DNA from 2 places in the Moraxella bovoculi genome. Region 2 is predicted to be linked to the other one. Evidence: predicted binding sites of a transcription regulator. Region 2 holds the regulator's gene; the other holds the start of a gene.
The links. The regulator PhoB, encoded in region 2, activates phosphate uptake and scavenging genes when phosphate is short. The targets are predictions, from matches to a motif close to TGTCATNAANCTGTCATAA.

Region 1: the regulator PhoB is predicted to act here: its motif matches at 3,672-3,690, upstream of AAX10_RS06430 (inorganic phosphate transporter).

The regions. Positions count from the first base shown of each region.
Region 1 covers NZ_CP011381.2:1,408,260-1,420,179, forward strand. The annotation lists gene AAX10_RS06415 (YidB family protein) at 268-957, opposite strand; gene AAX10_RS06420 (hypothetical protein) at 1,103-1,582, opposite strand; gene AAX10_RS06425 (FAD assembly factor SdhE) at 1,572-1,838, opposite strand; gene AAX10_RS06430 (inorganic phosphate transporter) at 2,009-3,598, opposite strand; gene AAX10_RS06435 (FFLEELY motif protein) at 3,845-4,570, shown strand; gene ubiE (bifunctional demethylmenaquinone methyltransferase/2-methoxy-6-polyprenyl-1,4-benzoquinol methylase UbiE) at 4,687-5,565, shown strand; gene AAX10_RS06445 (SCP2 sterol-binding domain-containing protein) at 5,565-6,179, shown strand; gene AAX10_RS06450 (ABC1 kinase family protein) at 6,182-7,819, shown strand; gene AAX10_RS06455 (hypothetical protein) at 7,912-8,601, opposite strand; gene AAX10_RS06460 (YeaC family protein) at 8,788-9,078, opposite strand; gene AAX10_RS06465 (NAD(+) kinase) at 9,098-10,075, opposite strand; gene AAX10_RS06470 (Bax inhibitor-1/YccA family protein) at 10,262-10,984, shown strand; gene AAX10_RS06475 (heavy metal translocating P-type ATPase) at 11,063-11,920, opposite strand, start outside.
Region 2 covers NZ_CP011381.2:632,903-644,822, reverse strand. The annotation lists gene AAX10_RS02945 (WG repeat-containing protein) at 1-719, shown strand, start outside; gene phoR (phosphate regulon sensor histidine kinase PhoR) at 711-1,994, opposite strand; gene phoB (phosphate regulon transcriptional regulator PhoB) at 1,994-2,686, opposite strand; gene pstB (phosphate ABC transporter ATP-binding protein PstB) at 2,802-3,596, opposite strand; gene pstA (phosphate ABC transporter permease PstA) at 3,630-4,550, opposite strand; gene pstC (phosphate ABC transporter permease subunit PstC) at 4,591-5,544, opposite strand; gene pstS (phosphate ABC transporter substrate-binding protein PstS) at 5,646-6,800, opposite strand; gene argS (arginine--tRNA ligase) at 7,118-8,857, shown strand; gene AAX10_RS02905 (ASCH domain-containing protein) at 8,920-9,348, shown strand; gene AAX10_RS02900 (RNA-binding S4 domain-containing protein) at 9,345-9,764, shown strand; gene AAX10_RS02895 (hypothetical protein) at 9,841-10,077, opposite strand; gene AAX10_RS02890 (low molecular weight protein-tyrosine-phosphatase) at 10,370-10,828, shown strand; gene murB (UDP-N-acetylmuramate dehydrogenase) at 10,821-11,873, shown strand; gene AAX10_RS02880 (YdcF family protein) at 11,880-11,920, shown strand, end outside.

The DNA.
Region 1 (11,920 bases), 780 kb from region 2:
TTAGTAATAGCCCAGTACTTTCCACCATACCAATGCCACGGCAATCCAGACCACCAAATTAACCTCACGCATCACAAAGCCAACTTTCCACCACTCTCCCATAGCAAATGAATCACAAGCTAGAACGATTATTGAGCAGTTTTTTGTCAAAGATTTATGATATAACCACAGAAAATCACCATGAATATAATGAAAATTGAGATATTAGATAAAAAATAAAGCCATCTATGATAGATGGCTTTATGAATAATGATTAAAGAATACTGATTAGAACTTACCACGAAGCTGTGATAGAATCTGATCGATCTCAGCATTTGCCTCACTCTCGTCAGCCTCGACACTGCCGTGTGGCGTAAGGTCGTTCATAATCTGTGGTAGCAATCCTGCAATGCCTTGGCGCACTTCCAGTTCGCTTGCGCCTGTCTTTTGGGCAACTTCGTTAATCTCTTGACTGCCGAACAGGCGAGCCACATCATCGGCATCGATACCGTCATTGTCTACATCAATGCTCGTCCAAGACTGAGCTTTGTTGCCTAGACCGTTGCCTTGGAATTTGGCAAGGACGCCTGACAGACCGCCATTTTTTTGGATGTAGGCAAGCACGACAGGCAATAAAGCCAGTAGCAATGTTGATTTGTTAAATCCACCTTGACGGCTTTGTGCTTGTGATTGGCTGCCTAGAACACCGCCTAGGATGTCACCAAGATCGGTTGGGCTAGCTTGACGGCTTTGTGCGCCACCACCCAATACATCCCTTAGCAGCCCACCAAGCCCAGCTTGTGAACTGCCTTGACTGCCTAGAACTTGACCTAGAACACCGCCAAGACCTGCGTTAGAGTTTTGACTGTCAGCTAGTCCACCCAATAGACCGCCTAGACCGCCTTGCTGCTGTGATCTTTGGTCGCCTTGTAAGGCATTTTGAACGGCTTGGGTTACGATAGATTGAAGTAAGCTCATGAATTATCCTTAGTGATTAAATCTTGATACATTATTGTAATGTGAAACGACAAGCACTGTTTAACTTGCCGAGAAACTCACCATCATCTTATCAAAATCAAATCATAAGAGTGTGGTTGTTGTGTAATTTTTTATGCACTTATTATTAATTTGTCATCAGCTTAGATGATAAAGTACAAAGACCCAATAGCTTACGATAATCAGCATCCGCCACATCACGTCGATGAATCATCACCTCAAAGTATCGCTTTCTAGGCTCAATCACATAGAATTTTAATACCACCGCCCCATTCATACCGATCGCTCGCTGACTGGATAGTAGATATGCCTGCCATAGCTGTCGCCTTACACCTCGCCCGATACCTCGGCCAACACTAAGCTGCCACGGGCCATCAGTATGCGTACAGCCCATCCATACGATCTTAATACGCCCTACATAAATCCACGAGAACACACTGGTAATGGCAAATAACAGTACACATTGCCACGCTAATAACGTCTGCCAAGAGATGAGCATCACTGCAATCACAAATGCCGCCCAAGGGATAAATCTTAGGCAGCTTTGATGGATTACGATGTCTAAGTTCAGGATGTTTTTGGAGAAATTGGGAGTTTTAGTTAGCATATTTTAGCTGTTTCATGCGCTCAATCAGACGCGCCACACCCTCATCATCAGGACGTTCTTGACCCAAGAAAAACAACAACAAATCAGGATCCTCATGCTCCAATAAACGCACAAATGCCGCCTGCTCATCGTCAGACGCGCTTAGATAATGCTCTTTGACATAAGGGTCAATATAATAATCAAGTTCTTTTAGACCGCGGCGCGCCTGATAGATAATACGGCGCTGCTCTAATGTCGGTTCGATATGGTCACTCATGATCACTCCGTTAGCTATCATACAAATCGATAAATTTGGCATAAGTATATCAAATTTATACAATCATGCGCAGATCATTTTTATTTTTAATTTGCTTTGGTTGATGGCTTTGTAATAAAAAACGACCTGCCATGATCATCATAACAAGTCGCTTGAAGGCTGATGTGTACTTACATCACATTAGACAGCACCACAAAGAACAGCGCACTAATACATGCCGCCGCTGGCAATGTGATGACCCAAGCAAGTCCGATCGGCTTCATGAGCTTCCAGTTGGTGTTCTTATTAACAATACCAATACCCAATACCGCACCCACCAGAATGTGCGTACTAGATACAGGAATACCCAAGCTAGATGCACCCATCACGACCGCTGCTGCTGCTAGCTCTGCAGCAAAGCCTGATGCAGGATGCATCTCGGTTAGATTCGTGCCGACAGTCTGAATGACTTCTTTACCGATGAACCACAGACCTACGATAAGCGAGACACCAAAGGTCAGCATGACAGGCGCAGGAACTGATGCCTTGGCTGCGATGGCGTTTTCTTTGATGACATCTAGGATGGCAACGAAAGGACCGACCGCGTTCGCGATGTCGTTCGAACCATGCGAGAAAGCAAAAGCACACGCGGTAAATACCTGCATCCAGCTGAACATGATGAATGTCGCCTTGCCTAGGTCTTCTTTATGCTTGCCGCGAATGGTCTTGGTATAGATGAAGGCAGTTAGCCACACCATCGCACCAATCATGCCCATCACAAGGCTTGCGTGCAGCGTTGATAGGTTTAGACCCGTGTTCTTTAGACCCTTGAATACCACCATCGCTGTCATGATGACCGCGCCAAGCGCCGCGATTAATGGCACCCAAGTTTTTAGGGCTTTAAGGGTGTCTAGATTACTGCGCTCGTTCTCAATGTCGTGTAGTGAGCGATAATATTCCGTCTCAAGCTCATCACGCTGACATTCGCCTTCGTTGAAAGCTTCTTGGTCACGCAGCAGCGCGGTGGTATAAGGCAGCTTCTCGCCATCATTTAACGCCTCAAAATGCTCTTTTTGTTCGCGTTTTAGGGCTTTTTTGCGAGCTTTTAATGACTTGACACGCACTTCTACTTTGTCGTTATACGCCAAGATATTACGCTTGATAAGACCATATAGGATATAAGACAGCAGACCGCCAAGCACAGGTGACACTACCCAAGAAATGGCGATTTCGCCGATTTTTGACCATTTAACGGTTGAGAACGCAAGCTCTGAACCACCGAAGCTAATACCAAGCACGATGGATGAACCAACGATGCCTCCAATGATGGCGTGTGTGGTCGATACTGGCAAGCCCTTTTTGGTGGCGAAAAGCAACCAAAAAGCAGCCGCCGCAAGCGCCGACAGCATCAGATAGATGAACTGATTTGGCGATACGCCCAGCTTGCCGATGTCCACGATACCACTTCGGATGGTGTCAGTTACCGCAGCACCAGCCAGTACCGCACCCGACACCTCAAAAATAGCCGCCACCGCAAGTGCTTGGGTGACGGTCAATGTGCCTGCACCGACAGACGTACCGAACGAGTTCGCCACATCATTACCGCCGATGTTAAACGCCATGAAAATACCAAAAAAGCTTGCTACCATAAATAGCAGCACTTGTTGATGCAAGGTATACTCCAACCCCCACATCACAAAATAAACGCACATCCCTGCAAGCAATACCGCAAAGAAAACATTTGCCAGCATGGGTGTGCTTTGTTTCGCTGAATTTACCATAAATCCGCCAAGACGATTTGATTGTTAGTTTAAAACTGCCCGAAAAACACGAATGCGATATTGTAAGAATCAAATATGACAGTTTTATGACAATTTTAACATATCATCGCCAATTTGGCTAAATTTTGTCATATTCGTGTCAGATGTTATCATTTTGCGTTTTTATCCGGAGTAGTATTACGATTGAATTTTGATATACCACCCCAACATAGGCTTAAAATTATAGACGCTTTTATCGGTGAGTACATGTCGCACATTCAATCTTTGGTCGATACCCTAAATGGCTATCAAGCCCTACCACACCACAGTGATGCCAATCTTAAACACATTGTAAATGAAGTTCAGACATGGCAAAAATCACGCATTCATCGAACCAATAAACCACTGTTTGATAACAATAAAACTGCGCCACTTGCTCATTATCTGATCGATCGCATCTATAGCGATAAGGATTTTGACATACTTGCCAAGCAGCTTCTCACCGCGGGCAATAACGCCCTAAATGGCTCGGGCCGCCTAGAAAAGCTCATTCCACAAAACACACTCGCCACAGGCATCCTAGGTGTAAAGGCAGCGGTTCTGGCGGTGGAGCTTGATCTTGTACTTGCCAAAGCCATCCAACGAAATGATACATATCTACAATCATTCCATCAAGACGGCATTACCGATGCGCTGATGGTTGAAGTCTATCAAGCCGTTAATGCAAAAGACGCACGCATCGCACAGATTCACGCCATCAAAGAGGTGTGCGAGCTATCATACAAGCAATTTAATTCATTTTTATTACAAAAAGCGTTTTCTTTGGCGAAATCCACCGCCTATCATCACGGCTATCAGCCTTTGTATGACTTCATTCATGATGGACTGATCGCCATCAAAAGCATAAAAAAGATTGATGATTTCACCGTATCATTTACCCAAAATGAGTTGGCCACGATTGAGCGAATTCATCAAGATGGCAAAGTTTATTAACCTGCGTGTAAAATCATCCATCTAAAATGGCAATTTATGGTATGAAAAAATCCCTATTTATAGTATTATGATAGGGATTTTTTAGTCATATTTATTCATAAAAATTGGAACAAGCCATGAGCCAAGATAACAAGTCAAACGAATTTACCAATCCTAATATTTTGCCTACTGGCACGCCACAAGGACAGTCAGCAATGCAAAGCCCTGCCAATGCGAACAATCCGATGCAGCGCGCTTATTCTGAGAACGTGGGCGAGACGACGCATTTTGGTTATCAGACCGTGGATGCCCGAGAAAAGCAAAGTAAAGTCGCCGAGGTCTTCACCTCTGTCGCCTCAAAATACGACATCATGAATGACCTCATGAGCTTTGGTATTCACAGACTATGGAAGCGTTATGCCATCAGCCTAACTGGCGTGCGTTCAGGTCAGCGCGTGCTCGACATCGCGGGCGGTACAGGCGATCTTGCCAAAGTGTTTAGCCGTGAAGTGAGTCGCTCAGGTCGCGTGGTGCTGTCTGACATCAACGAAGCGATGCTTGAGGTTGGTCGTACTCGCCTGATTAATGCAGGTTGCAATAACGTTGATTTCGTTTTGGCGAATGCTGAGACGCTAGAGCCTTTCGAGGACAATTCATTTGATTTGGTGACCATCAGCTTCGGTCTGCGTAACGTCACCGACAAACAAAAAGCCCTTGAAGCGATGCACCGCGTCCTAAAACCAGGTGGACGACTGCTTGTGCTTGAATTTAGTAAACCTGTTTTTGAGCCACTATCAAAGGCTTACGATCTTTATTCATTCACCGCCCTGCCTGTGATGGGAAAGATCGTCGCCGGCGATGCTCAAAGCTATCAATATCTGGCAGAGTCCATCCGTATGCACCCCGACCAAGCCACCTTAAAAGACATGATGGAAAAAGCAGGATTTGTAAACTGCGACTACCACAACCTAACTGGCGGCATCGTGGCGGTGCATCGTGGGTTTAAGGCACGCTGATGATTAGCGTGCTTACTCTTGGGATTGTTGAGCACATCATCAATGGCGTGCTTGGCACGGATCCCATCGCCATTTCACATCTTAATGGTCTGTCTGGCAAGACGTTTCGCGTGATCATTGCCAATCCATCGCTGTCCGTTGATGTGCTGTTTTGTGATGATCATGTGAGGTTTGAGCCTGTCAGCCAAAGCCTCTTTGAACCCCAAGACGGTATCATCACAGAACCTGACTGCACGCTACATGCTACCAGTCCAAGAGAGCTACTGGCACTCATGCAAAACCCATCGGGCAACCTCCCCATTAAGGGCGATCATAAGGTGCTCATGCAAATCAAAGCCCTAAGCGATGATTTTAGCCCCGATGCATTCGCCCAATTAGAAAACCTAATCGGCAAAAGCGGTGCAAGCTATGCCTACATGCTCACCCAAGAGATATCCCCGATTGTCTCGCCAGTGCTCGACTCTCTAAAGTCCATCATCACAGGTGCAATCACCCCAGCTCAGGACAGCGCGCTGGACGATGCCATCAGCCAAAAAAAGCAAGAACTGCTGCGCCTGCAAAGTGACATCGAACGCGAACAAGCTCGCCTAACCGCCCTACAAAACCAACCATAACCATGCTCATCTCTCATCGTAAACGCCTACTTTCGCTATATCGCATCGCTGCTAAATATCGCCTAGACACGCATCTGCCCGTCGGTGACATGCCAGAGCTTGCGCCATTGGCACGTCTGATTCGCCTGCATCCTGCAAGCCTAGGCAAATCGCATCACCCCATGGGCGTCAAGCTCGCCTTTGAAGAGATGGGTACGCTTTTCTTAAAATTAGGGCAGCTGCTCTCCACACGATCCGACCTACTGCCGCCAAACATCATCGCGCAGTTATCACTATTACAGGATAAAGTCGCACCCTTCGATGTGGACATCCTAAAATCCGAAATCCAAAACCCCAAGACAGGTCTTGGCAAGCCTGTCGATGAGCTGTTCGCTCGGTTTGATAATAAGCCACTCGCCGCCGCCAGTATCGCTCAAGTACACACCGCCAGCCTCCACGACGGTCGTGAAGTGGTCGTAAAGGTCGTTCGCCCTGACATCAAGCCTGTCATCATTCAAGACTTCGAGCTGCTGCGCGAAATGGCAAATTGGCTGTCTGCTCGATTGGAGTCTGCGCGTGCCGTGCATATCGTCAGCGTGGTAGAAGACTACCGACAGATCATGCTAAATGAGCTGGATCTCACCCTAGAATCTGCCAACGCCACTCGCATGCGTAATAACTTCACAGGCTCATCGCTAATCTATGTACCAGAAGTGTACATGGCGAATAAATCGGTCATGGTCTCGGAGCGAATTTTTGGCGTGCCAATTTCTCAGACAGAGAAATTTGATGCCCTAGGCTATGATCGCTCGTTACTTGCCAAGAATGGCTTGACGATATTCTTCACACAGGTGTTTCGCGATAACTTCTTCCACGCGGACATGCACCCTGGCAATATCTTTGTCGAAACCCTACCCAATGGTGAAGCCGTCGCCAATCCGCGCTACCTGGGGTTGGACTGTGCAATCATGGGCGAGCTGTCACGCGAGGATCAGCTGGTCGTCGCGCGCATGCTGCTGTCAGTCATGAATGGCAACTACACCGCCCTAGTAGATATCATCTCTCAAGCAGGCTGGATACCGCCTTCTGCTGACAAGCACGCACTTATCCGTGATATGGCGCGTACGGTCAGCCCCATGGTGTCCAAACCCATGAGCGAGCTTGACTTTGCTGGCATCTTATTTGAGATATTAAACATCGCGCGCCGTCATCAGATGAGCATACCACCGCAGCTGATGCTACTGCTTAAGACCTTGGTTCATGTCGAAGGGCTTGGGCGTGAGTTGTATCCTGCGCTTGACATCTGGTCTCTGGCAAAGCCAATCTTAACCGCGTGGGTAAGAGACCAATTAGACCCCGTCAAAAATCTAAACGACATCAAAGAAAAAAGCCCCGAGTTACTGCTCTGCGCCACCGAACTGCCTAAGCTCATCACGCAAGGCGTGCAGTCCATGGCGACACTGGGCGCAAGACAAGACAAAGAACTGCGTGAGATCCAAGCGCTGCGCGCTGATTTCCTGAATCAAAAACGCCATGACTGGATTGCCTTGGGTGGATTTTTAGGATTTATCGCGATTGGGCTGACCCTGCCGATTTGGTGGGTGGGGGTGATTTTTCATGTATTGGCGATTGGGTTTGTGGTGTGGCGGGTGTTGGTATGATTGGATATTGTTGGGATTGAACCCATACACCAAATATTAAAAAGCATATCAAGAATAAAAAAACCACCCTCTTAAAGGGTGGTTTTTTTATTTTAATACATCTTTTCTATCTTATCAGTTGTACCATCATCAAAAAGCACAGTAATATCCTTGAAGAACATTTTTGCGATCGCATTTCCTTGTCCAATCTTGATGGTAGCTAAAGTAGTGGGTTTAGTCCAGTGGGTTATCTCAGCATCCTCATTCTTTGCCAAAGGTTTCTCAAATTTATAAGTTCCTATATGAAAAGAATCGGATTTATCAATACCTTCCACCTCTAGCTCCACCCAACCATCAATCGCAGAGACCACTTTATCAGAATTATTAGTAAATTTGATTTTTAAATCCATGCCTTTATCTGAATACTTAGTATTTTTTTCAAAGCCTACAAGCTCCACTTTATATAGATCATTAAATGCAGTGATTTTTTCATCCATAATAGATTTATTTTCAAAGTGTTCTTTGGTTTTCTCAATTGCTTCGCCTAAGGGCACGCCAAACATGGATTTATCACCATTGAGCAACCTTAATGTTTCCGCTCTGGTAAAATATTCTTCAATCAATGCTCTTTCTTCCGCACTAATCTCAGCTTTAATCTGCTCAGCATTAGCATTAATTTCACTAATTTCGTTAATTACCAATGTGCGAATACCTGTTTCTTTAACAGGGGTTTGTGTAATTTCTTTGGCTGCTGTTTCTGCTGGATTTTTTACTGCATCTTGACTGCAGCCAATTAACATCATAGCAAGTCAAGCCATAAGAACTTTTTTCATGTTTCACTCCCTCAAAATATAAATTTTTATATTACACAAAACTTTACATTTTAGCAATAGTTCAATAGGTTGATAAAACCCCGCAACCAAAAAATAAACCCCTGCTTTCATCTTTATAAACAGGGGTTTATTTTTGGTCTTAGCAGGTAAAACCTTCTAGTTCTTAAAATTCACAGGTCGCTCAGCGTTGGGATAATGATGCTCATGCTCCACATCACACTCTTCGCCGACGGTGTTGCCTTTATCGTCTTTTGGCTTCTGGATATAGCCTGTACGCTCTTCAACCGGTAGGTGTTCATGCTCCCAAACCATCACCGCTTGCATGCAGGTCTGGCGCTGCTCATCTGTCAGACGAACGCCGTTGTCCCATTTGCCCAGCTCAATGGCGGTGCGGAACTTTGCGACGATTTCAGGATTTAGGCTATCTAGTATGTCTTCTTTATTCATCTTTGATCTCTTGGGTGTTTCATTCGGTCTTTAGGGCGAGTTCTTCTGTGTATAGGTTCCAGTTTAGCTTGGTGCGGCACGCCTCATAGAAGCTATAGCTCGGTGGATGCAGCAGCAGTAAGGTCTTATCATGCTTGGCAATGAGTAGTGTCTGATCGTTATCGAGTGGTGCTGATGCCTTACCATCTGCGCCCACCATGGGCTGTGTGCGATTATCTTTGTGAATGTTGATGGCGATTTGGCTGCTACCTGCCACCACCAGAGGACGGCTAGACAGCGTATGCGGATGCATCGGCACAATACAGATGGCATCAATGGTCGGGTGGATGATGGGCCCGCCTGCTGAGAGTGAATAAGCGGTCGATCCTGTCGGTGTCGCTACGATCAGACCATCGGCATGCTGACGATAGACGTCTGTGCCATTAATTTTTAATTGAAAATCAATGGTATGCACCGATTTGCCAGCGTGCAGAACGATGTCATTTAATGCCACATCTTCATGGATGACCATGTTGGTCGGCTTGCCATCAGCATCATTATTCACAATCTTAAATGTCAATAAAAACCGTTCCGCCAGCCAATAATCTCCGTCCAACACCTGCGTGACACGCTCTGTCAGCTCATCTGGGTTGACGTCCGCCAAGAATCCAAGTCGCCCACGGTTCACACCCAGCACAGGCACATCCGTACCCGCCAGCACACTCGCCGCCTGCAGCATCGAACCATCACCGCCAACCACGATGGCAAAATCACAATGCTCGCCAATCTTTTGGCGTGGAACGATCTTAAATTGATTACCGTCCACCTTATCAAAATCGATCTCAAGCCCCTCGATTGCAGCGGTCTCGGTATCGATGACGATGGACAAATCACGCTCATCAAGTAAAACGATGAGCTCATTTAGGGTTTCGACCACGCTTTTTTTGCCGGCGCGCCCCATCAAGCCAATGCGCTGGAACTTAGGACGCTTTGGGTGATTATTCACAAAATTTGACATAAAAATCAATGCAAAAATAAAGCGTATAATATCAAAAAACCCCACATCAACACAACCTAAGTTTTTAGATATCATCAGCGCTCATGGCTTAGTGTATGAACGATAAGCCATTGATTAATGCTTGATTTTTCTAAAATCTGCCTTATAATCAGTGAAAGATTTTTATTTTTTTATTAAGGAAAAATTATGGCAAACCCTATCGTCAGTCGCACCGAGCTTGCGGCTGGTAGTGTTCCGATGACCGTTGGCGGTGTCGTCAAAAAAAGCGCGTTCTTATTGGCTTTGGCTGCCGTCTCAGGCTTTGGTGTATTCTTCTATGCTCTGATGGGTGGTATATCGGTTAGTATGCTATATCCGCTTGCCTTGGTGGGTCTGTTTGCAGGCATGGGCTTAGGCTTGGTATCAGCATTTAAGCCACACCTTGCTAAGAGCTTAGCGGTGCCATATGCACTGTGTGAAGGTGTGCTGCTTGGGGCGTTTAGCACCATCATGTTCCTAAGATACCCTAGTGTACCGCTGTCAGCGCTGTCAGCCACTTTCATCACCGCAGCCGTGATGCTAACCCTGTACAGCACAGGCATCGTGAAAGTTACTGAGAAATTCCGCTCGATCCTAACGTCTGCGATCATCGCCATTGGTATCCTATACCTTGTACAGCTTGGCTTTAGACTGTTCGGCTCAAGCCTACCCCTATTGTTCGATGGCGGCATGGTCGCGATTGGCTTTAGTATCTTTGTGGTGATCATCGCCTCGTTTAGCTTGCTGCTTGATTTTGATAATGTGGATAAAGGCGTCCGATACGGTGTGGCTCGTGAATTTGAATGGGTGTATAGCATCGGTATTCTATCAACCCTAGTATGGATGTACATCGAATTCCTGCGCTTAATCGGCTATCTACAAGACGACTGATTAACTAATGAAACTTACCAATAAAAATATCGCACTCAATTGGTGCGATATTTTTTATACTTATAATTAACCAACCGATCAACGTTTTAGGCGCATGGCGTTCGCCACAACGAGCAAGCTTGATAAGCTCATGCCAATCGCTGCCAACCAAGGCGGTACATAGCCTAAGGCAGCAGGAATAAGCACCAAGCTATTATAGATTAGTGCCCAGCGTAAGTTTTGGCGGATGATTTTTTGGGTCTTGGTGGACAGTCTGGTCGCTTGCGCCAGTGGCATGAGTCGCCCACCCAATAGCACACTGTCAGCGGACACCTGCGCCAGATCGGCTGCGCCTGCCATCGCTGTCGAGACATTCGCCGCCGCCAGTACAGGCGCATCATTAATCCCGTCGCCCACCATGAGCACGGCATGACCTGCCGCTTGTAGGTCTTTGATGTGCTTGACTTTGCCCTCTGGCGTCAGACCAAAATAAGCCTGTTCGATGCCCAGCTGCTTAGCCACTTCTAATGCATTTGGATTTGGGTCGCCGGTTAGCATGATTGGTGTGATGTTTTGTGATTTTAATTCATCAATCATTGCGCGAGCATCTTGGCGAATCGCATCATTAAAATAAAACCGTGCCACCACCTGCCACACCCCATTAACCTGACTTGACAATAATACCGACATGTTCGCCTGATGCGCAGGTAGATTCTCATGCAGCTCATCAGCCAGTACGCCTGTTGGTAGGACAAATTTTTGATGTCCGATACGATAAGCCACACCATCTATCCAGCCTTCCACACCGCCCGCCGTGTGGTGTGTGCTGTCTTTTACCTTAGGCAGATGAAGTCCATGAGCAGCAGTGAGTAGCGCCCACGCCACAGGGTGCTTTGAGCCAATCTCAAGCGCGGCAGCGATTTCTAGGGCTTTTGTCTTATCAATCACACTCACTGT
Region 2 (11,920 bases):
TTCCTGTTCAATATGATGATGCTTGGAGCTTTTTAGAAGGCTTGGCAAAAGTCAAACAAAACGACAAATACGGTTTTATTGATAACACAGGTAAAGTGGTTATCCCTGTTCAATATGATTATGCTTATGACTTTTCAGAGGGCTTGGCAAAAGTAGAACAAAACGGCAAATGGGGGCTTATTGATAAAACAGGCAAAGTAGTTATCCCTGTTCAATATGATGGTGTTGGGAGCTTTTTAGAAGGCTTGGCAACAGTCAACCAAAACGGCAAGTGGGGATATATTGACAAAACAGGTAAAGTGGTTATCCCTTTTCAATATGATTATGTTGGGTATTTTTCAGAAGGCTTGGCACAAGTAAAACAAAACGGCAAATGGGGCTTTATTGATAAAACAGGTAAAGTGGTTATCCCTGTTCAATATGATGAAACTTGGTTTTTTTTAGAGGGCTTGGCACAAGTCAACCAAAACGGCCAATGGGGTTTTATTGATAACACAGGTAAAGTGGTTATCCCTGTTCAATATGGCCATGTTGGGTATTTTTCAGAAGGCTTGGCACAAGTAAAACAAAACGGCAAATGGGGCTTTATTGATAAAACAGGTAAAGTAGTTATCCCTGTTCAATATAATGATGCTGGGTATTTTGAAAATGGTAAAGCCAAAGTGCAACTAAACGGCGAAGAATTTTATATAGACGAAACAGGCAAACGCCTAGACTGACTCGGATTTTGGCATTTTTACCCCAAACACGCTCCCCACGCCCACTTCGCTTTGAATGGTTAGGCTCGCCTGATGACGTGCTAGGGCGTGTTTGGCAATGGCAAGCCCAAGCCCACTACCGCCCGTCTTACGACTTCTGCCCTTATCCACGCGATAGAATCGCTCGGTTAAGTGTCCCAAATGCTCAGCATCAATCCCTTCGCCATTATCCTGCACAAAAAACTCAATCTCATCGCCCACGGACAAATGAACATGGACATCAGTGCCGTTGTCAGTGTGGCGAATGGCATTGAACACAAGGTTACTAAACACACTATACAGCTCTTTGTACACCCCTGATACCCACACGTCAGGCGCGATATCGCTGGTGATGTGATGGCTGCTGCTGAGTGCTTTGGCGTCTTGGCAGATGCCTTCGATCAGCTCGGATAGATTGATGGGTTCGGCGTGCTCTAGGCTTTTTTGGTCGTTCTCTAGGCGGGATAAAGTAAGCAAACCTTCGATCAAATCAAGCATTCTTGAGCTTTCTTTTTGCATCAGTCCAATAAACTCACGCTGCAACGGCTTATCAAGGTCGTTATCCGCCAAGGTCTCAAGAAAGCCTTGAATGACGGTCAATGGCGTTCTAAGCTCGTGTGAGACGTTAGCGATGAAAGTATTTTTTGAGATATTGAGCTGCTCGCTGGCACTGATATCATGCGCGATGAGCATGTTGGCGTTCGCCTCGATGGGAATCAAATTCATCAGTAGGGTTTTTTGATTCAAAGTCAGTTTGTCGTCCACACTCCCCCCTTGTGCGATCGCTTTGTCCAAAAATAACGAAAATTCTTCATGATCAATCTGTTCTTTTAATGAAAGCTTGGATGGCTTTAGCCCTAGATATTCATCAGCGCGGGCGTTTTTCCATTCGATGCCGCCTTTCTCGTTGACGATGAGTACGGCGCTTGGAATGGCTGCCATCATACGATTTAGGCGGTGGATGGCATCTGTTAGTCGTTGTTTGCGCTTGGTTCGGCTGCGCTCTTCGATGGACAATTTGTCAAAAACGCCCTGCCAGACACCACCCTGCCCGCCTCCCGACCCGATCGCCTCTGGCATCGCTTGACGTCTGTTGTCGAGCCATTTAGTCAATCGATGCAGATGAATGCTGTGGTACACGCCCCATGCTGCCAGCACTATGATCGCAAAGATAAACCCAGCATAATTACCAACCACATAAAAGCCAAACACACCGCACAACAGCGCAAGTGCCAATACCGCCAACATCTGCACCATCAGGCCTGACCTTTGTCATTAAAGCTATAACCCACGCCACGTACCGTTTGGATATAATGTGCCACCCCCACCTCTTCAAGCTCGCGTCTTAGCCTGCGAATGTGCACATCCACCGTACGCTCTTCGATGAATACATGATCGCCCCATACCAAGTCCAATAACTCACCGCGGCTATAGATGCGATCTGTGTGGGTCATGAAGAAATGCAAGAGTTTAAACTCAGTCGGACCAAAATGAATCGCCTTGCCATCGACTTTCACTTGATGCTCCTGCGGGCTTAGGGTCAATCTGCCAACCTGTACGATGTCGTCTGTCTTTTGCGGTGCACGGCGACGCAGTAGCGCCTTGATGCGCGCCACCAGCTCTCGTGGGCTAAATGGCTTAGTAACATAGTCATCTGCACCCAAATTAAGCCCAAGCTCCTTATCAGCCTCTTCGCCGCGCGCGGTCAGCATGATGATGGGCAGATCCTTGGTGCGCTCGTTCATGCGTAGCTCTTTGGCGAAGTCCACGCCAGACATCTTCGGCAGCATCCAATCAAGCAGAACCACATCAGGAAGCCGATCATCAATGACCGCCTTAGCATCTTCGGCACTTTCGACCAAATTCACCTCAAATCCCGCCTGCTGTAAACCAAATTCAATCAGTCTTTGGATAGACAGTTCATCTTCTACGACAAGTATGCTTGGCATGACATATCCTTTTTTCTTGATATCAATGCTAAAAAATTCTGGAAAAAATGGTACATTCAATAGCTCAAATGTACCATTAATTTCTCAAAATGTGAAACAAAAAAATTTGAGCGTATTAGCCGAATTTACCCGTGATGTAATCATGGGTCGCCTGCACTTTTGGCTGAGTGAACATCATGTTCGTCTCACCGATCTCGATCAACTCGCCCAGATACATGTATGCAGTCTGATCAGACACACGAGCCGCCTGTTGCATGTTATGGGTGACGATGGCGATGGTATAGTCATGCTTTAGCTCGCCGATCAGCTCTTCGATGAATCCTGTAGAGATCGGGTCTAGTGCAGATGTTGGCTCATCAAGCAGTAGTACCTCAGGGCGGCAGGCTGCTGCACGCGCGATGCATAGACGCTGCTGCTGACCACCTGACAGAGAGTTGCCAGACTGCTTTAACTTGTCCTTAACTTCTGCCCATAGCGCGGCTTTTTTTAACGCCCATTCAACACGCTCATCCATGTCGGCTTTGCTTGGCTTTTCGTATAATTTCACCCCAAAAGCAACATTGTCATAGATTGACATCGGGAATGGCGTGGGTTTTTGGAACACCATGCCCACCTTGGCGCGCAGCAGGTTTACATCCACATCAGCACCCAGAATGTCATTGCCATCAAGCAGAATCTTACCTGTGGTGTGGCTTTCATTATACAGGTCGTACATGCGGTTGAAGCTACGAAGTAGTGTTGATTTACCACAGCCTGATGGACCGATGAATGCTGTTACTTGATGTGCAGGGATGTCTAGGTTGATGTTCTTTAGCGCGTGGAATTTGCCATAGTAGAAGTTAAAATCCTTCACGCTGATCTTTGGTGCTTGGACTGATGGCGCGATGATATTAGAAGTTGGTAGGTTCATGATTATTCTCAAAATTCAATACAATGGTTTAAATTAGTGTGACTTAGACTGCATGACACGTGCGATGATGTTCGTCGTCAATACAGACAATGCGATCAGTAGTGCCGCTGTCCATGCCAGAGCGTGCCAGTCAGCATAAGGACTCATGGCGAATTGATAAATCACGTTCGGCAAATTCGCCATCGGTGATGACATGTCGGTGCTGAAGAATTGGTTATTCAAGGCTGTGAACAGTAGCGGTGCAGTCTCACCTGAGATACGCGCAAGGCTAAGCAGCACACCGGTCATCACACCTGCTTTGGCGGCTTTTAGAGTAACCATGCTGACCAGCTTATATTTAGGTGTGCCTAGTGCAAAGGCAGCTTCACGAAGCGCATTCGGGACAAGGCGTAGCATGTTCTCTGTGGTACGCACCACAACAGGAATCACCAGCAGTGATAATGCCAAAGAACCTGCAAAACCTGAGAACCGACCCTGTGGCACGACGATGAGGCCATAGATAAATAGACCGATCACGATGGATGGTGCGGACAGTAGCACGTCATTCATAAAGCGTGTGGCAGCAGCCAGCTTGCTATTACGTCCAAATTCAGCCAAATAAATACCACACAAAATCCCAATCGGCGTACCGATAAGCAGACCGCTGGCAGTAATCATAAGACTACCGATGATGGCGTTACGCAGACCGCCCTGCATGCCCGGTGGTGGTGTATCTAGGCTAAATACATGCGCACCAAGTCCGGCGATACCCTCATAAAATAGCGTATAAAAAATCCAACCAAGCCAGAACAAGCCAAACGCCATCGCCACATAAGCGAATAAGAGCGAGCCTTTATTGATCAGGCGGCGGCGTGTGTAGATGGCATTGTCCGATGTCTTATTCACCGAAGGAAACAGTGGTGTATCTAGACGTGGTACGTTAACTTTTGGTTTATTGGCGACTTCGATTTGCATGGGTTTTTCCTTTTATTTACAATTTGACGGTTTGATTGGCTTATCGGCCTTCGTTCTTGGTCATTCTCATGAGCATAAGCTTTGAGATACACAGCACGATGAATGTAATGATGAACAGGATCAAGCCTAAGAACAGCAGCGATGATACGTGCATTGGGTCGATCGCTTCGGCGAATTCGTTGGCAAGTGCTGAGGTAATCGATACGCCAGAGCCGAACAAATCCAGGCTTAGGTTGAAGGTGTTACCGATGATGAATGTCACCGCCATCGTCTCGCCCAGCGCACGTCCAAGACCCAGAATGATGCCGCCGACAACACCTGACTTGGTATAAGGCAGTACCACACTGCGGATCACTTCCCAGCGGGTTGCACCCAATCCATAGGCAGACTCTTTTAGCATGGGCGGTGTCACCTCAAAGACATCTCGCATGACAGATGCGATGAATGGAATAATCATGATTGCCAAAATCAAACCTGCTGCCAAGATACCAATACCCATCGGTACGCCCAAGAAGAACTTATCAAGTACAGGAATCTGACCGATGGTCTTGGCAAGTGCAGGCTGCACATAGTCTGCAAAGATCGGCGCGAACACGAATAGACCCCACATACCATAAATAATCGAAGGAATACCTGCCAGTAGCTCAATACAGATGCCTAGGGGTTTTTTTAGGAATTTTGGGCAAAGCTCGGTTAAGAAAATGGCAATACCGAAGCTTACAGGTGTGGCGATACCCAGCGCGATGATGGATGTCAAGATCGTGCCATAAATCGGTGCCAATGCGCCATATTCACCAGCGACAACATCCCAGTTGCTCGACGTTAAGAAGTCAAAGCCGAACTTTTGGATGCTGGGCCAAGCACCGTAGATGAGCGATACCAAAATACCACCCAAAATAAGCAGAACCAATGTGGCGAAAAGTCGAGTCGTGCCGACAAATACCTTATCGTACAGCTGCTCGCGTTTTAATTTTTTGGCAAGGACATTATCCATGAAAAGCGTCTCCAATCACGCTTAGGTACATCACAATATTCAATGAAAAATCATAAATAAAAGAAAAAACCACCATAGCGATGGTTTTTTCTTGTTTAGGCTTAGTTGACTACGTATAGTGGTTTACCATCTTGACCAACCACTTGCTCCCACTCTTTACGAACTAGATCTTTTACGTTCGCTGGTAGTGGCACATAGTCAAGACCTTTTGCCATGTCGTCACCTTCTTTAAATGCCCAATCAAAGAAAGTCAGAGCGGCTTTGGTGTTGTCTAGGTTAGCTGGGTTCTTGTGAACTAGGATGAAAGTTGCTGACGCCAGTGGCCATGCGTTGTCGCTTGGTTGGTTGGTTAGAACTAGGTTAAAGCCCTTGGTGTTTGACCAATCAACATCTGCTGCTGCCGCGAATGTCTCTTGTGATGGCTGAACGAATTGACCCGCTGCGTTTTGAAGCTGGGTATGCGCCATGTTGTTTTGTTTTGCGTATGCATATTCAACATAGCCGATCGAGTTCTTCACACGACCTACATACGTTGCCACGCCTTCGTTGCCTTTACCTGCTGTGCCAGTTTGAGCGGTTGGCCACTTAACTGTCTTGTCTGCGCCTACAGTGTCTTTCCACTTGGTAGATACTTGGCTTAGGTAGTTGGTGAAGATGAAGCTTGTGCCCGAACCGTCAGAACGGAATACGGTCACGATGTTCTCATCAGGTAGGGTTAGGTCTGGGTTTAGCTCAGCGATTTTTGGGTCGTTCCACTTAGTGATGTCGCCTAGATAGATTTGAGCCAGAACGTCGCCAGTTAGCTTTAATGCGCCAGCTTCAATGCCTTCGATGTTCACGATTGGCACAACACCACCGATCACAGTTGGAAACTGCACCAAGCCTTCTTTATCAAGCTCTTCTGAGCTCATTGGCGAGTCGGTCGCACCAAAATCAACCGTCTTAGCCACGATCTGCTTCACGCCGCCAGATGAACCGATTGATTGATAGTTAACCTGACCGCCTGCTTTTTCTAGGAAGCCTTGCGCCCATTGTACATAGATAGGTTGTGGGAATGATGCGCCTGCACCTGTTACGTTCATTGCAACTTTATCAATTGCAGCTGCAGGAGCGGTAGCGTTTTCTTGTGGTGCTGCGGCCGCTGGTGCTTGCTCTGCGCCTTCTTTTGCTGGTGCTGCTTTATCTTGGCAACCTGCTAGAGTCATCGCGCCTAGTGATAGGCATAGTGCTGAGATGATGAACTTGTTTGCTTTCATGTTATTACCTTGTGAAAAATTGTCCCGTCATGGGTGTTAAGGAGATGCCACTAACTTACTGGTGTTAAGTTTAACAACCAAAAATGACAGTTATATGACAAGTAATTTATTTTTCAGTTTTTGTATGACAATGTTGTTTTTTGGTAAATTCGGTTCAAATACCCGAAAAATCCCCTATCTTCTTCGACCAAGCCAATTTATCTTACTTTTACCATCGTGGTAAAAACCCTGTGATTGTTTTCATCGATGATTTCCCCCAAATCGCTAAATTTTTAGTATAATAATCGGTTTAATTTTATTCATTCGTAAGAGCCCTCATGACTATCCAATCCCTACTTCACACCCACCTACAAACCGCCATGATAAACGCAGGGGCGGACAAAGACACCGACCCTGTCATCAAGCAATCAGGTAAGCCTCAGTTTGGCGATTACCAAGCCAATGGCATGATGAGCGTCGCCAAAAAGCTTGGCACAAACCCACGAGAATTTGCCCAAAAAGTGCTTGATGAACTGGCAAATAGCCAAGCCTTGGACGGCATTGCCGACAAATTAGAAATCGCAGGGCCGGGCTTTATCAACATCTTTCTTGACAAAGAATTTCTTGCCAAGTCCGCCCACACCGCTCGCACGTCCGACCGCTTGGGCATTACGTCCGACCACACTGAGACGGTTGTCATTGACTATTCATCGCCAAACGTTGCCAAAGAAATGCACGTTGGACATTTGCGTTCTACCATTATTGGCGACAGCTCGGTGCGTGTGCTTGAATTTTTGGGCGACACCGTCATTCGTGCCAACCATGTGGGCGACTGGGGGACGCAGTTTGGTATGCTCATCGCCTACCTTGAAAAAATGCAAAATGAAAATGCGTCCGATATGGAATTATCCGACCTAGAAGCCTTTTATCGTGATGCCAAAGCAACTTATGATAACGATGAAGCCTTTGCCGAAAAAGCTCGTGGCTATGTGGTCAAACTCCAAAGTGGCGATGAATATTGCCTTGCCATGTGGCAAAAACTCGTTGCCATCACCATGAGCCAAAACCAAGCCAGTTACGAACGCCTAAACGTAACCCTAACCGATAAAGACATCATGGGCGAGAGTCTATACAACCCCATGCTCCCTGACATCGTCAAAACCCTAAAAGACAAAGGCGTGGCGGTAGAAGATGAAGGGGCGACTGTGGTATATCTGCCTGAATTTAAAAACAAAGAAGGCGAGCCACTTGGTATCATCATTCAGAAAAAAGACGGCGGATTTTTGTACACCACCACCGACATCGCCGCCGCAAGCTATCGCTATCACACCTTGCACGCTGACCGTGCCATTGTCTATTCTGACACTCGTCAAGCCCAACACATGGCACAGGCGTGGGCGATTGCACGGCTTGGCGGATTTGTGCCTGATAACTTTAAATTAGAACATCACAATTTTGGCATGATGCTTGGCAAAGACGGCAAACCGTTCAAAACTCGCACAGGCGGTACAGTCAAACTTGCTGACCTGCTTGATGAAGCGGTTGCCCGTGCCACCGTCTTGATAGAAAGCAAAAACCCAGACGTAACGGCCGATGAGCGGACGGCACTCATTGATGCGGTTGCCATTGGGGCGGTCAAATATGCCGACCTATCCAAGCACCGTACGACCGATTATGTGTTTGACTGGGACAGTATGTTAAACTTTGAAGGCAACACCGCCCCTTATATGCAGTACGCCTATACTCGTGTGCGTTCTATTTTTGCCAAAGCAGGGGTAAATTCTGACACGCTAACAGGCGAGATTGTCATCACGGACGACAAAGAGCGAGCATTGGCGGTCAAATTGCTACAATTTGAAGAAGCCCTACGCCAAGTCGCCAAAGACGGTACGCCCCATGTGTTGTGTGGCTATTTGTATGAATTGGCTGGGATTTTTTCATCGTTTTATGAAGCCTGCCCAATATTGTCGGCAGATGACGACACCAAAAACAGCCGTCTGCAATTGGCAGATTTGACCGCTAAGACCTTAAAAACGGGGTTGGATTTACTCGGTATTAAGACGGTTGAGAAGATGTAATTGACAAATTCAAGATTGCCATTGGGTTGTCCTAATGGCAATTTTTTAAATCGGAAGCACTTATGTTTGACAAATTTGGCAATATGAGCACCGACAATTTAAACATTACCACCCTGCCCCATTGGTCATTTGGCGACAGCCCCCAAATGGCAGACGAACTTGTAGGGCTTGTCATAGACGGCAAAAAGCGAGCCACTTGCACCGCCCTACATTGGCATTTGGACAAGCCAGCTTATCCCGTTGGTAGCCTACAAGTCGTCACAGACGGACAAAACCGCCCACGCTGTGTTATCCAAAACACCGCCCAGTTCATCATTCGCTTTTGTGATGTTGATGAAAAGTTGGCACGTCAAGAAGGCGAAGGCGATTTGTCGCTTGATTTTTGGCGAACGGCTCATCAAGAATTTTTTGAGCGGTTTGGGATATTTGATGATAAAATGTGGTTGTTGTTTGAAACCTTTGATGTTATAAAAATACTGGACACCCCATGAAAAACCAAACCAACAAAGAACCCCAAACCCTAAATAAAGTCCGTGCCGACAAATGGCTGTGGGCAGCACGATTTTTTCGCACTCGCACCCTTGCCAAAGAAGCGATAGAAGGCGGAAAAGTCCACATGAATGGTCAAAAAATCAAAACAAGCAAAGAGCTACAAGTGGGTGACACCCTAACCATTCGCCAAGGTCATGCCAGCATCCAAGAACAAAAAACGATAATCATCAAAGCCTTATCTGACAATCGGGGCAGTGCTACCATCGCCCAAACGCTGTACGATGAGACGGAAGAGAGCATTGCTACCCGAGAGTTTTTTGCAGAGCAACGCAAATTACAAAACCTTGCCAGACCATCTACCAAACCCGACAAAAAACAACGTCGGGACATTGAGAAATTTAAAAATAATTGGTAATTTAAACATATTTGAATATACCAAAACAAAGAACACCGTGCATAAATACGGTGTTTTTTTGTTTCTAGCTTTTAGATTATTTAGCCAGAACGTACCCTGTACCAGCGCCAACCACTGCGCCAACTGCGGCACCTTTACCGATGTCTTTACGATCGCCATCGCTGCGGCTTAATGCGCTGATAGCTGCGCCTGCCATTGTGCTGGCAACAACAAAGTTACGTGCTTGTGGGTCGTTAGTATAAGGACCGCTTGCGCAAGCAGTTAATAATACAGTTGCACTCAATGCAGCAGTTGTTAATGATTTACGATTCATAAGATTCTTTCTTAATGCTTGGGATCATCTGCCTTGTTGTTGCTACCCTTGGGTAGTTAAATTCAAAAGAAATACAAATGCACTCTTTGGTTAATTTTGATGAAATTCCAAGAAAATTAGTTGTCTTAACAATAATCTTAAGTACATTTTATGGGATTATTTGTCGTACATTTGGTGAAGATTATTGCTAAAATCTCACGACATCACCAAAAATAGTCCAAATAATCGCACTCATTCTCAGTGCAATTTATGTTAAAATGGGTCAATTTAACACCGAAGAATTCGAATAATTATGCAGCCAACCTCCATCCTTTTTGTCTGCCTTGGCAACATCTGCCGAAGCCCTTCTGCTGAAGCGGTGATGACACACATTGCACGCGATGCTAGGCTAGACATTCGCTTTGATTCTGCAGGCACAGCAAGCTACCACATTGGTCATCCTCCTGATCGCAGGGCCATCCAAGTGGGTAAAAATTTAAACTACGATCTATCCATGCTGCGCGCCCGCCAAGTTACAGCGCAGGATTTTTATGATTTTGATGTAATCTTTACGATGGATGAGAGTAATCTGACCAATCTCCTTAAAATCGCACCCAGCGATGCCACCGCCAAAGTCATGATGTTCGATGATAAGGCAGTCGCTGATCCTTATTATGGCGACGTGAGCGATTTTGATGCGATGTTTGAGCATATTGAGCAGGCAAGCAGACGCTGGATTGATACGTGGAGAGATGGCGATCATCATGGCTGACATTCTCAATCATTACGACCTATCGCACAACAACACCATGGCGCTGTCTTGTACCGCGCGCCATGCGATGATTCTAGATAGTAGCGACACACTGGCTGACGACATACGTCATGCCATTGATTTTGCGGCGCAGCACAGCCTACCCTTATTTGTGCTGTCATTTGGCAGTAATGTCATCTTGCCAAATGAGCTAAATGCGCTCGTACTGCTACCTAGAATAAAAGACATTAAAGTCCTTGATGATAACGCCGATAGCGTCACATTAGAGGTCGCCTGTGGTGAGAATTGGCACGAATTCATACAAGTCTGCTTAGATAAAGGCTATTACGGACTTGAGAATCTGGCACTCATCCCAGGGCTGGTGGGTGCTTGTCCTGTGCAGAATATCGGCGCTTATGGCGTGCAAGTCTCTGATTTTATTACTAAAGTCATCGCTTATGATTTGACTGATGGTCAAAGACATGAGTTTGAGGCGGATGCTTGTCAGTTTGATTATCGACACAGTTTTTTTAAGGACAACGAAGGTCGTTATCTTATCAGTCATGTGATATTTAAGCTTCATAAAGACGAGTGCAAAACTCTAACCAACTATGGTGATCTGTCCGTCATGGCGCAGTATTTCGCCACTAAAAACAGTCGAGACCTACCGCATCCTATCGATGTCTTTCATGCAGTGATTGCCATCCGAGAGAGTAAACTGCCCAGCCCTGCTGTTCTGGCAAATTGCGGCTCATTCTTTCAAAACCCTATCATCCCGATAGCGCAATTCAATGTCCTAAAAGCTGAATTTCTCGACCTACCAAGCTATCCGATTGACGATCAAGTCATCAAAGTGCCAGCAGGCTGGCTGATTGATAAAGCTGGATTAAAAGGCAAAGGCATCGCCCCCATCCTAACACACCAAAAACAAGCTCTCGTACTAACCAATCATGCGCCTTATACTGCCACACAGGATGACATCCGCACCACTCAGGATTTTATCGTGCGCACCGTGCAGGACAAATTTGGTGTTACTTTGGTTCGCGAACCTGTGTGGGTAAAGTAGGCTATCATGCAATCTTGGCGAAGATTTCTCACCCAGCTATGGCGAAT